Regions from separate parts of the Trinickia sp. LjRoot230 genome, predicted to be linked through region 1. Evidence: predicted binding sites of a transcription regulator. Region 1 holds the regulator's gene; the other holds the start of a gene.
What was found. The regulator LexA, encoded in region 1, represses DNA repair genes until DNA is damaged. The targets are predictions, from matches to a motif close to ACTGTATNNNNATACAGT.

Region 1 (7,534 bases):
CGCGCGCGCAAACGCCAGCGCGATGCCGGTCAGCAGTGCCGGCACGAGCGCCGGGAGCACCACGCGCACGAACGTCTGCACGCGCGAGGCGCCCAGGCAAGCGGCGGCCTCTTCCTGAGCGGCTTCGAACTCCGCGAGCACCGGCTGAACGGTTCGCACGACGAAGGGCAAGCTGATGAACGTCATCGCAACCAACACGCCGAGCGGCGTGAATGCCACCTTCATGCCGAGAGGTACGAGCCACTGCCCGATCCAGCCGTTTTCGGCGTAGACAGCGGCGAGCGCTATGCCCGCCACGGCTGTCGGCAGCGCGAACGGCAGATCGACGATCGCATCGACGATCTGCTTGCCGGGAAACCGATAACGCACGAGCACCCACGCCACGAGCATGCCGAACCCGCCGTTGATCAGCGCAGCGAGGCCGGCGGCGCCGAACGTCAGCCGATACGAGGCCACCACGCGCGGTGACGCGACGGCCGCGAAAAACCGTGCGCTATCGAGCGTGGCCGCCTTGAAAAAAACGGCGGCAAGCGGGATCAGCACGATCAGGCTCAGATAAGTCAGCGTGAGGCCCAGCGTCATGCCGAAGCCTGGCAACGCGCCGGGCTTGCGAAAAGCGAACGTCGTCATGATTCAGTCCGGGTTGGGTGGCGCTACGGCGCGAATGTCAAACCGCTAGTTCAATGCGGCTGATAGATCGAATCGAAAACGCCGCCATCGGCAAAATGCGTCTTTTGCGCTTGCGTCCACCCGCCGAAGGTTGCATCGACGGTATAGAGCTTGAGCTTTGGAAACCGCGCCGTCAGTTCAGCGGGTACCTTCGTCGAACGCGGGCGATAGAAGTTGCGAGCGGCAATCCGTTGCCCCTCATCGCTATAAAGGAACCGCAAATAGGCTTCGGACAGCTTGCGCGTGCCGCGTTTGGCAACCACTTGGTCGACGACGGCAACCGGCGGCTCGGCGAGAATGCTGGCCGACGGCACGACGATGTCGAACTTGTCGGCGCCGAACTCTTTTTGCACGAGGAACGCCTCGTTTTCCCATGCGATCAGCACATCGCCCAAACCTCGCTGGACAAAGCTGGTTGTCGCGCCGCGCGCGCCTGAATCGAGCACTCCGGCGTTGCGATAAAGCTGGGTGACGAATGCCTTGGCCTGCGCCGCGTCGCCGCCGGGCCGATTGAGCGCAAAGGCCCAAGCCGCCAGGTAGTTCCAGCGCGCGCCACCCGAGGTCTTGGGGTTCGGCGTGACGATCGACACGCCAGGCTTGACCAGATCGTCCCAGTCCTTGATGTGCTTCGGGTTGCCATGGCGCACGAGGAATACGATTGTCGACGTATAAGGCGTCGCGTTATCGGGCAGACGTTTTTGCCAATCGGGCGCAATAAGGCCGCGCGCGGCGAGCACGTCGATGTCGTAGGCGAGCCCGAGGGTCACCACATCGGCTTGCAGACCATCGAGCACCGAGCGCGCCTGTGCGCCCGAGCCACCGTGCGATTGCCGGATTGCGACCGACTCGCCTGTCTGCGCCTTCCACTGCGCGGCAAACGCTTTGTCTATTTCCTGGTAGAGCTCGCGCGTCGGGTCGTACGAGACATTTAGAAGCGTCGTCTGCGCGAGCGCCGGCACAGCCACAGTCGCCCCCAGCACCAGCACCGCTGCGGCGCTCATCTCCCACACGCGCAATGCCCAGCGACGCGCGCCGGACCAACCCGTTCCCCATTTGCTCATTCGAGCCCCTTCGCCGTTCGGCGTTTCTATCCAAGATCGGGCGAGTCTAGCCAATAGGCCTTATATCTGAAACGAATGATTATTCATTTTTTTATACGAAAAACTGCTAAGAGCAACTAGACGGCTAGGGTCGCAACGTTTACTTGAAATCGCGGCGATACTGTATAAAAATACAGCCACCTGTTCATTCATACAGTGAGCCCATGATCAAACTGACAGCACGACAGCAGCAGGTTTTCGACTTGATCCGGCAATCGATCGAGCACAGCGGCTTTCCGCCTACCCGCGCGGAGATCGCGGCCGCGCTTGGCTTCAGCTCGGCCAATTCAGCGGAGGAACACCTGCGCGCGCTGGCGCGTAAAGGGGCGATTGAGCTTGCGGCCGGCGCATCGCGCGGCATTCGGCTTCTGGCGGGTGAGGACGCGCCACGACAATTGACATTGCCGCACGCGGCGCTGATGCAGTTGTCGCTGCCGCTGGTCGGGCGCGTCGCAGCGGGTAGCCCGATCCTGGCTCAGGAGCATATCTCGCAGCACTACGCGTGCGACCCGGCGCTTTTTTCGAGCAAACCGGACTACCTGCTGAAGGTGCGCGGGCTGTCGATGCGTGACGCAGGCATCTTCGATGGCGATCTGCTCGCGGTGCAAAAGCGTAGCGAGGCGAAGGACGGGCAAATCATCGTCGCGCGCATCGGGGACGACGTCACCGTCAAGCGTCTGAAGCGTCGGTCCGACGGCATCGAGTTGATCGCCGAAAACCCTGATTACGAGAACATCTTTGTGAAGGCCGGCACTGCGGATTTCGCGCTCGAAGGCATTGCCGTCGGCCTCATTCGCCCAACCGAATTTTGAATATCACGGGAGTCGTCATGGATCGCCTTGCCCGCCTCATGCCTTTTCGTCGCTTCGGCCGGCTGCGGCATCTGCGCAGCCTCATCGCTTGCCCGCCAATCGATGCATTCCCGTCGGAACCCGCGCTGCCTGCACAACCGGCGACGATGCCCGCGTTTGCGCGCGTATCACTCAACAGCGCCTTGCATGCCGAGGCGGCACGCCGTGCACCGGTACGCGTGTACCATGGCGCTTCGCGCGTCATTTTGGTCGGAACCATCGATGCGGTATGCAGGATGATAGATCGCTGTATCGACGAGGAAAAAGCGGGTTTGCGGCCCGCCACCCTTGGCTAAAGCCGGGGTGCTAGCCCCTATCGGAATAAGCCTCTGGTCCATGATAAAAAACGACAACCCACGTGCCGGACGCCGCCATCCCTTCGCCCTCGTGGCAGGGGTGTTGGTGGCCGTCGTCATTTTTGCCATCGTGGCGTACGCCTATGCGTCGCCCTATCTTGTGCTCGATCGGCTCAAGCGTGCGGCCGATGCGCGCGATGCCGATACGGTCAATCGATATGTCGATTACCCTGCGTTGCAGATCAGCTTAAAACAACAAGTGACCGAACTGTTGGCCCGGCGCATCGATGCCCAAAAGCGGGACCATCCGTTCGCTGCATTAGGTGCGCTCGTCGGCATGGCGCTGATCGGGCCGCTCGTCGACGCATATGCGACACCCGACGGCGTAGCGGCACTGCTCGACGGCATGCCGCCTCGCGGAGAACCTGGCGAGACACCCCCGGCGCCGCCATCTGCACAGCAGGCGCCGGCTGATACAGCACAGTCTAGCTCGGAAGGCGCCCCGCCTGCGCAAGCCGAATCCCAAGCACCGGCACAGCCTCCGCGCGCTGCCGCGGGTTATCGCGCAATCGACGAGTTTGTCGTGACCTACCGCCGTGACGCTGCAAGCCGCCCGTATAGCGTGATCCTGCACCGCGACGGCTGGTTCTCATGGAAGCTCGTTGGCGTCAATTTGAACCAGTGAGCCGAAAGCAAGGCATCGTCGGCAAAACGCGCGGTCAGCTCTCTGTGCCGGCCCCTGCCCCAGCTTGAGCGGGCACTGCCGCTACCGGTTCCTGCTCGTGCGCCGCCGATACAGCGACCAAAATGCTGCATGACACACGGTCGAGCAACAGCGTATTGCCTGACCCCATCCACCACCGCGACAAGCCGCTACGCGTACGGTGCCCCACCACGACAAGATCGACTTTCAAGTCGGCTGCCAGCCGAGCGATCTCATCGATCGGATGTCCGAACGCGAAATGCCCGTGGGCACTCACACCGCGTTCGGCGAGCCAATCCACGCCTTCTTGCAGTATTTCACGCGCCGCATCTTCAAAGCGGCCGCAGGCCACGTCGGTCAGCAGCCCGGCGCTTTGCGCAATGCTCGTTCGCATATCGACGACTGACAGTAAATGCGTCTCGGCCTTGAGATCGAGGGCGAGATCGGCACCGCAGCGCAGTGCCTTGCGGCCTTCGCGCGTGCCGTCATAACAGAGCAGAATCTTGTTGTAACTTGCCATGGTGGCCTCCCTTTTCCGCGTCAACCGCAGACATTCGTTTGAATCATGGTGCGCCGCGATTCGACTTGCAAGAGATGGAAAACGCCTAGTGCGGTCGCGCGAACGCACTCACAAATGGCATGGCGGAACGAGATGCACCGCTTCGATACCATAGAATGAGGTGCCGCGCGTTTGGCATGGCCCTTTCGTCCATCGCTTGTCCATCGTTGTCGCTCCCATGTCGAATAACGCTATCGAATTTTCCGAAGTCAAAAAGCATTACGGTGACAAAACCGTGGTCGATGGCTTGACGTTTCACGTGCGCACCGGCGAATGCTACGGCTTGCTCGGGCCAAATGGCGCAGGTAAAACCACGACGCTCAAGATGCTGCTCGGCATCACCGAGCCGGACACGGGCGCTATCGTGCTGTGCGGCGAAGCAATACCGGCCCGCGCTCGCTTTGCCCGATTGCGGGTGGGCGTGGTCCCGCAGTTCGATAATCTCGATCCCGATTTCACCGTGCGCGAGAATCTGCTCGTGTTTGGCCGCTACTTCGGCTTATCGACCAGCAAGACGCGGGCCATTGTTCCCGATCTGCTCGAATTCGCCCGACTCGAGAGCAAGGCTGACGCACGCGTTGCGGAGTTGTCGGGCGGCATGAAGCGGCGTCTGACACTCGCGCGTGCGCTGATCAACGATCCCGATGTATTGATCATGGATGAGCCGACCACTGGCCTCGACCCGCAGGCGCGGCATTTGATCTGGGAACGGCTACGTTCACTGCTGTCGCGCGGCAAAACCATTTTGCTGACGACCCACTTCATGGAAGAGGCCGAACGTCTTTGCGATCGCCTGTGCATTATCGAAGAAGGGCGCAAGATTGCGGAAGGTGCGCCGGATGCGCTCATTTCAGCCGAGATCGGCTGCGACGTGATCGAGATATACGGGCCGTCCCCCGAGGCGCTGCGCGAGGAACTTGCGCCTTTCGCGGAACGTACCGAAATCAGCGGTGAAACGCTCTTTTGCTACGTGCGCGAGCCAGGCGCAGTCAACACGCGCATCGCTGGGCGGCCCGGGTTGCGCTATTTGCACCGCCCCGCCAACCTTGAAGACGTGTTCCTCCGTTTAACCGGCCGCGAGATGCAAGATGACTGAAAAGCACGCGCAGCGAAGAGACAGCCTGACGATGAGCAGTGCTTCCACCGGCCGCACCACCGCCACGGCAGCCCAGGCAAACCCGCCGCAGCGCACGGGCCGCCGCTTGCGCGTTGCATTGCCGGCGAACGCAACGAATTGGATGGCCGTGTGGCGCCGCAATTATCTTGTCTGGCGCAAACTGGCGCTGGCATCGATGTTCGGCAATCTCGCCGACCCGATGATCTACCTGTTCGGCCTTGGCTTTGGGCTCGGCCTGATGGTCGGAGAAGTCGGTGGTGTGCCTTATATCGCTTTTCTGGCAGCGGGCACCGTGGCCTCGAGCGTGATGATGTCGGCCAGCTTCGAAGCCATGTATTCGAGCTTCTCGCGCATGCATGTTCAGCGTACTTGGGAGGCCATCATGCACACGCCGTTGACGCTTGGCGACATCGTCGTCGGTGAAGTCGCATGGGCGGGCAGCAAGGCCGTGCTGTCCGGCGCCGCCATCATGCTTGTGGCGGGCGTGCTTGGTTACGCAAGGTTTCCATCGATGTTGTGGGCGCTGCCCGTCATCGCGCTGGCGGGCGTTGCGTTCGCGAGCCTCGCGATGGTGGTGACAGCGCTCGCACCGTCGTACGACTTCTTTATGTTCTATCAAACGCTTGTTATTACGCCGATGCTGCTGCTCTCGGGCGTCTTTTTTCCGCTCACGCAACTGCCGGCCCCGGTCCGCCATGCGGCGCTCGCGCTGCCGCTGGCCCATGCCGTCGAACTCATCCGCCCCGTGATGCTGGGGCAGCCGCCTTCGAATATCGTGCTTCATCTTGCCGTGCTGGCGGTCTACGCCATTGCGCCGTTTCTGCTCTGTGCCGCGCTCTTTCGCCGCAGGATGATGCGTTAAGCACCGGCGTTGTGCATCGGAGCAAGTGCAAGGTGCGACGTCCGGCTCCCGGCGTACGCGTTATTGCTCGTCGTCGCCCCATGGAATTTCGACGTCGCTGAGAAAGGCAACCGTCGCAAGCGGACGCGCTTCATGCCGACCGACCCTGCCGTCGGCGCGTTGCCATTCGACGCGAAATACCACTTCGGGCCGGTCGGCGAGCAGCCAGACTTTGCGCAGTTCGTCGGGGTCGGAGGTTTCGACGGGTCCGTCGAGCGAGACGAGCAACACTTGTGGCCAGACGCCGTTGTGCGGGTCATAGACGCGGTCGCCGTCAGGAATGGACGTCGAGGCTTCGACGCCGATCGTCGCACACGCTTCGACGACCATTTTCGACAGTGCGCGAAGCAGCGCGGTGGCACGCGCGGAGTTTGCCTGCCGGATGGCGAGGTCGCCACGGGTCAACGCCTGTTCGAGTTTCGGATTGGTCTTTTGCTTGCTCATTTCATTTTTCCAATAGATTTGTCCACGACAGCCGGCGGTGCCATCGGCCCGCGCGCCCGGCAGTCCGACGCATCGCCATCGTACCACCGGCGCCCGGTCATCCGGCCCCGCGCCGCGCGCAGCGTACACCGATCACGCGTTATCCGGCGCAGCGCGGCGCCCCATCGACTCTTATAAGAATCAGCAATGCACATTCCCTGTGCGCTTTTCATTCGCAAATACATGACAAGCGTTTGAAAAACAGAACGGTATCGCACCGGGATGCACCGAATGACGCGGCTAGGGACAATCCCGTAAGTTTGCGGTTTTGTTCGATACCGCATCTACAGGTTTCGGCGAGCCAGCTGGAAAACGGCGCTTCTATACTGGAGTTACAGCAAGTAACAACTGATTCAAAGCGTTAATCGCGGATAACAACAATATTTGAACATCGGCCAGAAACGGGAAAGCCTCTGACACCGAGGGATTAAATTGAAACTGCTCGCCCGCCTCGCATTCGTTTCGGTTCGCGCAATGCTTCGTCCCAATCTGCCGGCGCTCGATGTTTCGGAATGTCATTTCCGAGTTCTGCCGACCGATCTCGACGTTCAATTGCATATGAATAACGGTCGGTTTCTCCAGATCATGGATCTGGGCCGAATCGACCTTCTGCTTCGCAATGGCGTGTTGCAAAATGCGCTTTCGAAGGGTTGGCGATTGCTTTTGAGCGGCGTGATGATCCGGTACGTTCACGAATTACGGCCGTTCGAGCGATATACACTGCGCACGCGCATCCTCGGGTGGGATCGACGGTTTTTCTACCTCGAACATCGTTTCGAAAACAGCAAGGAGAAGCTCGTTGCGCTTGGCGTCGTGCGGGCTGCGATCGCGGATAAAGCGCGCCGGGCGATTGTC
Region 2 (7,534 bases), 1.4 Mb from region 1:
AGCACGACGTCACGAGGCTTATGATCGGTCAGACACGCCTCGATATCCCAGAGACCGTCCCCACGCTCGAAAGCTTCCGCTCGGATTGCGCGACGATGGCGCAACTGGCGGGATACAGGCGGGGAAAGCGGCATGCGAGGGGAGACGGCTGGAGAGGAAACCGGGGGATTTTAGCATAGTGGGAAGCGGCGTTTACGGCGCGCTCGCGGCTCGCTTATGACCCCTTCTTGCCCGCTTGCGGACCCATGCAGGAGGGATCAAGGTGGCAGAGACCCGGATTAGTCATCGCCCCAGTCGTCCTCGCCTTTGAGCACTTGGACGATGATTGCCCGCGAAAACCCGCGCATGGCCATAAAGCGTCCTTGCTTCGCTCGCTCGGCAGGCGTTTGCGGCATGTGCCCATACTTTTTACGCCAGACAGCTTGCGCCCGCGCGAACTCCGTCTCGCGAAGCTCGTTGCCGGCTGCGGCAACGAGCGCGTCCGGTACGGCATGCTGGCGCAGCTCGCTTACGATCCGTGCGCTGCCCATGCGCGCGGCGCGCCGATGGACGATGCTCTCGACAAACCGTGCATCGGACAGCCAGCCCTCCTTCTCGAGCGAATCGACGAGTGTTTCGATCGAATCCCCCTCTTGGGCAAACGGCGCCAGCTTACGCAACAATTCGGCGCGACTGTGCTCGCGCTTGGAAAGATAGTCGAGCGCGCGCGCTTTGAGCGAACGCCCAACGCGGGCGCCGCGTCGCCCTGCATCAGACGAATCATCTATCGATGCAGGATCAAGCGGATCGCCGCCGTTATCCGGCGGCTCGCTTTTGCTTGCGTTTCGGTTTGCATCGTCAATCGAGCGCCGGCTGCGGGCATCGGCGCCCAACCCACCAGCGCCCGACCCACCGGCGCCCAACCCAAAGCGAGCCTTGCGTATCACGCAGCGCTTACTCCTTTTCGTCGACGACTTCGGCGCTGACGGCTACCGTCGGCATCGAATTCACACCAAGCGACTCGCGAATGCGGTTTTCGATCTCGCGTGCCATATCGGCGTTTTCGCGCAGAAATTCACGTGCGTTGTCCTTGCCCTGGCCGATTCGCTCGCCGTTATAGCTGTACCAGGCGCCGGCCTTGTCGACGATCTTTGCCTGCACACCGAGATCGATAATTTCGCCTTGGCGTGAAATACCTTCGCCATAGAGGATGTCGAAGATTGCTTCGCGAAACGGCGGCGCAACCTTGTTCTTGACCACCTTCACCCGCGTTTCGTTGCCGATGACCTCGTCATTCTTCTTGATCGAACCCACACGGCGAATGTCGAGCCGCACCGATGCATAGAACTTGAGCGCGTTGCCGCCCGTTGTGGTTTCGGGGTTGCCGAACATCACGCCGATCTTCATACGGATCTGGTTGATGAAGATCACGAGGCAGTTCGTGCGCTTGATCGTACCCGTGAGCTTGCGCAACGCCTGCGACATCAGACGCGCCTGCAAGCCCGGCAGGGAATCGCCCATTTCGCCTTCGATTTCGGCCTTCGGCACGAGTGCCGCCACCGAGTCGATCACGATCATGTCGATTGACCCCGAACGCACGAGCGCATCGGCAATTTCAAGCGCCTGTTCGCCCGTATCGGGCTGCGAAACCAGCAGATCATTGACGTTGACACCAAGCTTGCCCGCATATTGGATATCGAGCGCGTGTTCGGCGTCGATAAACGCGGCCGTGCCGCCCAGCTTCTGCATCTCGGCAATCACTTGCAGCGTCAACGTGGTTTTACCCGACGATTCCGGGCCGTAGATCTCGACCACGCGCCCGCGCGGCAAGCCGCCCACGCCAAGAGCGACGTCGAGGCCGAGCGAGCCAGTCGAGACAACCTGGATATCTTCGGCCACTTCGCCATCGCCGAGCCGCATGACCGACCCTTTGCCGAACTGCTTTTCGATCTGCGCGAGCGCGGCGGCCAACGCCTTGCTCTTTTCAGCCGTCAGTCCAGCCGAGCCTTTCTTGCTTTCTTCCATGAATCGTCCTTTGCTATGATGAGCGGCATCTGCGGCGAGGGGCCGGCACGAAAATCAGCGAGAAAAAACGTCGCTTTTTCTCGCGCTTTTTCTCGCGCTTTTTCTCGGTTTTGCCAGCGAACACGCGAAACGCAGACACTGTATAAAAAAACAGGGTTCTTTGCAAGCCCGACGCGTTGCGGATTTGCTGCGGCAATGAGCGCAGTGACATTCCCGAGCCACCGTGATTACACACAAATACATCGGAGACTGCGGCGCGGGGCCTTCACCAGCGCGCCGGCGCATCATGCGAATACTCATTGCCGAAGACGACAGCATACTCGCGGACGGCCTCGTTCGATCACTCCGCCAATCGGGCTATGCCGTTGATCACGTGAAGGGTGGCAGCGAAGCAGACGCCGCCTTGTCGATGCAGACGTTCGACTTGCTGATCCTCGATTTGGGCCTGCCGTATATGTCGGGGCTCGAGGTGCTGCGACGCCTGCGCGCGCGCAACTCGAGCTTGCCGGTGCTGATCCTGACGGCCGCCGACAGCGTCGACCAACGCGTCAAGGGGCTCGATCTCGGCGCCGACGATTACATGGCCAAGCCGTTCAATCTGAACGAACTGGAAGCGCGCGTACGCGCGCTCACGCGCCGCGGCTCGGGCGGCGGCCCGACCGTCGTGCGGCATGGCTCGCTTGCATTCGATCAGGTTGGGCGCGTCGCCTACGTGAGCGAACAAGTGCTCGATCTTTCCGCGCGCGAACTCGGCGTGCTCGAAGTGCTGCTGCAGCGGATTGGACGGCTCGTCTCGAAGGAGCAGCTCGTGGATCACCTGTGCGAATGGGGCGAGGAAGTCAGCAATAACGCGATCGAAGTCTACGTGCACCGGCTGCGCAAAAAGATCGAGCCAAGCGGCGTGCGCATCATTACCGTGCGCGGGCTCGGCTATTGCCTCGAAAAGCCGGCCGCGCCACAGGGTGCATCCGCCGATACCGCGAACGGGAACGCGAGCGCAGCCCCTGCAGCAGTGGTTGCAGCCGCCACGACTTCTCTCGGCGACAGCGGCACAAACGGCGACAACTCGAAGCGTTCGCCGAAGTAGGCGCGTCGTGGCCTCTCCTGTGTCCACCAACGACGACAGCGACAGCGGCACTCGCCAGCCGGCAAGCCCGACTGCGCAAGCGAGCGGCTTCGAGGCCAATCCGTTCGCGCCGCCCGATGAAGCCAATACGGCGTCGGCGGGACGCCCACGCTCGCTTTTCGGCGAGATTCTCGATTGGATGCTCGCACCGCTTTTGCTGCTATGGCCGATGAGCATTGCCGTGACGTATCTGGTCGCGAAGACGATTGCGAATGGACCATTCGATCGCGCGCTCGAGACCGATGCCTATGTGCTTGCACGCCAGATCCATCCGGTTGGCGGCGTGGCGGAGCTGTCGCTACCTGACGCGGCACGCGACTTTCTGAGCGGCGACAACGCCGACAAGGTCTTTTATCAGGTACTCGGCACACGTGGCGAACTGGTAGCCGGCGTGTCCGAGTTGCCGCTGCCGCCCGACGACGACCGTCCTCAGCCCGGCCTTGTCGAATTCCGCGATGCCACGCTGCACGGCAACGACATCCGCATCGCCTATACGACCGTCGAATTCCCGGCCGCGTCCGGCGAGCAAAGCGTGCTCGTGCAGGTGGGCGAGACGCTCGGCAAACGCAGCGCGCTTGCCAACGACATCATCAAGGGCGTGATCCTGCCGCAGTTCGTGATCTTGCCGCTGGCAATCGTTCTGGTATGGTTCGGCCTCTCGCGCGGGCTTGCGCCGCTCACCGCGCTGCAAGCCAACTTGCGCACGCGCCGGCCAGATGACCTGTCGCCGCTCGAGGCACAGCGCGCGCCGCCCGAGATCGAGCCGCTCGTCACCTCGTTCAACGATTTGCTGACTCGTCTCGAGCAGAATATCGACCTGCAAAAGCGCTTCATCGCCGATGCCGCTCATCAGATGAAAACCCCGCTCGCCGGCCTGCATACGCAAGCCGAGCTGGCGTTGCGGCAAGACGTCTCGCCCGAAGTGCGCCTCTCGCTCGAACAAATCGCCGCGAGCGCCGACCAGGCCGCGCGGCTCGTGACGCAGTTGCTCGCGCTGGCGCGGGCCGAAAACCGGATGTCGGGTCAAATTTTCGCGCCGGTCGAAGTGGCGCATCTGGCACGGCTTGCCGTGCGCGACTGGGTGCGCGCAGCGCTCGCCAAGCAAATGGATCTCGGCTACGAGGGGCCCGACGAGCCCGTCGTGGTAGCCGGCAACGCCGTGATGCTGCGCGAGATGCTCTCGAACGTGATCGATAACGCCATCCGCTACACGCCTGCGGGCGGACGCATCACCGTGCGGGTGAAAACCGAGCGCGACAAACAACTCGCGCACCTCGAAGTCGAGGACACGGGGCCTGGCATTGCACCGGCCGAGCGCCCGAAGGTCATCGAACGGTTCTACCGGATTCTCGGACGCGAGGGTGACGGCAGCGGGCTCGGTCTTTCCATCGTGCGCGAGATCGTCACGATGCACGGCGGCACGCTCGCATTCGACGACAACGTTTATCAGCGTTCCCCGCCGCTCGCGGGCACGCTCGTGCGCATCAGCCTGCCCCTCGCGCCCGGCCCTGCTCCCGACCCCGCCTCCGCTCTCGTCGAAGGAGCCCCGGATTTACCCTGACAGGCGTGCCGTCAGCCGGTGGCCGCACAAAAGAAGACGCATTTTTCAGGGATTATTGCATCAAAATGACGGCAATTTCACAGAAGAAGCGCGATTATACCAAACAGCTGACCATTAAATCGGCGTAAACCAGCAGACATCCGCTACGTCAGTCCACCGTAAGTTTCCCTCCCAATAATCCACCACGGGCAGTCAACGGGCCCAGCGCGGCCGTTTGGCCGGAGACCAAATATCAAGGAGACAAACTCATGGCAACGGTAGGCGGCCAAATTTCGCACGCGCCGATGACACGCGACGAGAAACGGGTGATTTTCGCGTCGTCACTCGGCACGGTTTTCGAGTGGTATGACTTCTATCTGGCGGGCTCGCTCGCGGCTTTCATCAGCAAGAGTTTCTTCTCCGGCGTCAATCCGACGGCGGCCTTCATTTTCACGTTGCTCGGCTTCGCGGCCGGTTTTGCCGTGCGTCCGTTCGGCGCGCTGGTGTTCGGCCGCTTGGGTGATTTGGTCGGACGCAAGTACACGTTCCTCATCACCATCGTAATCATGGGGATATCGACGTTCGTCGTGGGCCTGCTGCCGGGCTATGCGTCGATCGGCTTTGCCTCACCGGTCATCTTCATTGCAATGCGGTTGCTGCAGGGCTTGGCGCTCGGCGGCGAGTACGGCGGTGCCGCGACCTATGTCGCCGAGCATGCGCCGGCCAACCGTCGCGGCTACTACACCTCGTGGATTCAGACCACGGCCACACTCGGCCTCTTCCTTTCGCTGCTCGTGATTCTGGGCGTGCGCACATCGATCGGCGAAGAAGCGTTCGGCGCTTGGGGCTGGCGCATTCCGTTCATTGCGTCGCTGATTCTGCTGGGCGTATCGGTGTGGATTCGGATGCAATTGAGCGAATCGCCCGCTTTCGTGCGCATCAAGGCCGAGGGGAAGACGTCGAAGGCGCCGCTCACCGAGGCATTCGGCCAATGGAAGAACTTGAAGCTCGTGATTCTGGCGCTGCTCGGTCTGACGGCCGGCCAAGCGGTCGTGTGGTACACGGGCCAGTTTTATGCGCTCTTCTTCCTGACGCAAACGCTCAAGGTTGACGGCGCAAGCGCCAATATCCTGATTGCCATTGCGCTTCTGATCGGCTCGCCGTTTTTCGTGTTTTTCGGCTCGCTGTCAGATCGGATCGGTCGCAAGCCGATCATCATGGTCGGCTGCCTGATTGCCGCGCTGACATACTTCCCGCTCTTCAAGGCGCTCACGCATTACGCGAACCCGGCGCTCGAAACCGCGACGCAAAAGGCGCCGATCGTCGTGATCGCTAATCCGGCCGAGTGTTCGTTCCAGTTCAACCCGGTTGGCACCGCGAGCTTCACGAGTTCGTGCGACGTGGTGAAGAGCGCGCTGGCGAAAGCCGGCTTGAACTATTCGAACGTCGCGGCGCCGGCCGGTACGATCGCGCAGGTCAAGGTCGGCGATACGACGATCGACTCGTATGACGGCAAGACTCCCGGTGCGAAGGAAAAGGGTGCGGCGTTCTCCAAGACGCTTAGCGCCACGCTCAAGAGCGCGGGCTATCCAGCGAAGGCCGACCCGTCCCAGCTGAATTGGCCGATGACAGTGGTCATTCTGACGTTGCTCGTCATCTATGTGACGATGGTTTATGGGCCGATCGCTGCGATGCTCGTGGAGATGTTCCCGACGCGCATTCGTTATACGTCGATGTCGCTGCCCTACCACATAGGCAATGGCTGGTTCGGCGGCTTCCTGCCGGCGACGGCGTTCGCGATTGTGGCGGCGCAGGGCGATATTTATTCCGGGCTCTGGTATCCGATCGGCGTGGCGTTGTTCACGTTCGTGATCGGGATGCTGTTCGTCAAGGAAACGAAGGACTCGAACATCTATGCACAGGATTGAAAGGGGCTTGACAGCGCCGTCGGCCGTCACCATAATTGCCCCTCTTTCGGCGAATTAGCTCAGTTGGTTAGAGCGACGGAATCATAATCCGCAGGTCCGGGGTTCGAGTCCCTGATTCGCCACCAGCATTATCAAAGGGTTAGCTTCGGCTAACCCTTTGTCATTTGTGCGCTCTGTCAACGGCGTATTCGCACCCTGTAGGGTTTTGAGCACAAGCCGTTCGTAGTCGCCGTCCGGTATGATTTGGAACCGGACCCGGAGCGGCGTCCGACCCGCACAAGCCCGAGACGAGAACAAGACCGAGTCGAAGCGACAGATACGAATCATGGCCGAGGCACAGATCAATCCCGCGATACTGACATGGGCGCTCCAGCGCTCCGGCATTGATGCGCTCGCGTTGGCCGACAAATTGGGGACAGCGACTGCGCGCGTGGAATCTTGGGAAACTGGCGAGCGGAAGCCGACCTTCCGTCAAGCTAAGCGCATCGCCGAGATCACTCACATTCCCTTCGGCTACTTCTACCTCCCTGAGCCGCCAGAGGAAGCCCTACCGATTGCGGATTTCCGAACGGTTGGTGACGATCCAGTGCGTCCGCTGAGTGCTGACTTCCGCGACCTCTTCAACGAGGTCATGCGGAAGCAAACTTGGTTCCGAGAATATCGACAGCTGCAGGGCCAAGAGCCATTGGCGTGTATCGGACGATTTAACGTTCGCAGCACGGCGACTCAGGTTGCAGCTGATATTGGTCGCGCGCTACAAGTCACGGCTCAGGATCGCATTAACTGCGCTAACTGGGAAGACTACCTTCGGCTGTTGATCGCTCGAATCGAGGACGCGGGGGTTCTAGTGATGCGATCTGGAATCGTCGGAAATAATACTCATCGCCCGTTGTCCGTCGATGAGTTTCGAGGTTTCGTGGTCGCAGACCAATATGC

Region 2: recA (recombinase RecA) is a predicted target of LexA. The motif match lies at 2,142-2,159, and genes of this name have one in related genera.

Annotation. Positions count from the first base shown of each region.
Region 1 is NZ_CAXUQX020000001.1:2,199,631-2,207,164, forward strand. It holds gene cysT (sulfate ABC transporter permease subunit CysT) at 1-630, opposite strand, end outside; gene ACSQ20_RS10280 (sulfate ABC transporter substrate-binding protein) at 681-1,670, opposite strand; gene lexA (transcriptional repressor LexA) at 1,934-2,581, shown strand; gene ACSQ20_RS10290 (hypothetical protein) at 2,599-2,916, shown strand; gene ACSQ20_RS10295 (DUF2939 domain-containing protein) at 2,957-3,601, shown strand; gene ACSQ20_RS10300 (universal stress protein) at 3,636-4,139, opposite strand; gene nodI (nodulation factor ABC transporter ATP-binding protein NodI) at 4,357-5,274, shown strand; gene ACSQ20_RS10310 (ABC transporter permease) at 5,306-6,157, shown strand; gene ACSQ20_RS10315 (hypothetical protein) at 6,218-6,640, opposite strand; gene ACSQ20_RS10320 (thioesterase family protein) at 7,112-7,534, shown strand, end outside.
Region 2 is NZ_CAXUQX020000001.1:3,608,744-3,616,277, forward strand. It holds gene ACSQ20_RS16485 (DUF2889 domain-containing protein) at 1-134, opposite strand, end outside; gene recX (recombination regulator RecX) at 279-926, opposite strand; gene recA (recombinase RecA) at 934-2,004, opposite strand; gene ACSQ20_RS16500 (response regulator transcription factor) at 2,291-3,091, shown strand; gene ACSQ20_RS16505 (sensor histidine kinase N-terminal domain-containing protein) at 3,099-4,691, shown strand; gene ACSQ20_RS16510 (MFS transporter) at 4,940-6,598, shown strand; tRNA gene ACSQ20_RS16515 (tRNA-Met) at 6,647-6,723, shown strand; gene ACSQ20_RS16520 (XRE family transcriptional regulator) at 6,924-7,534, shown strand, end outside.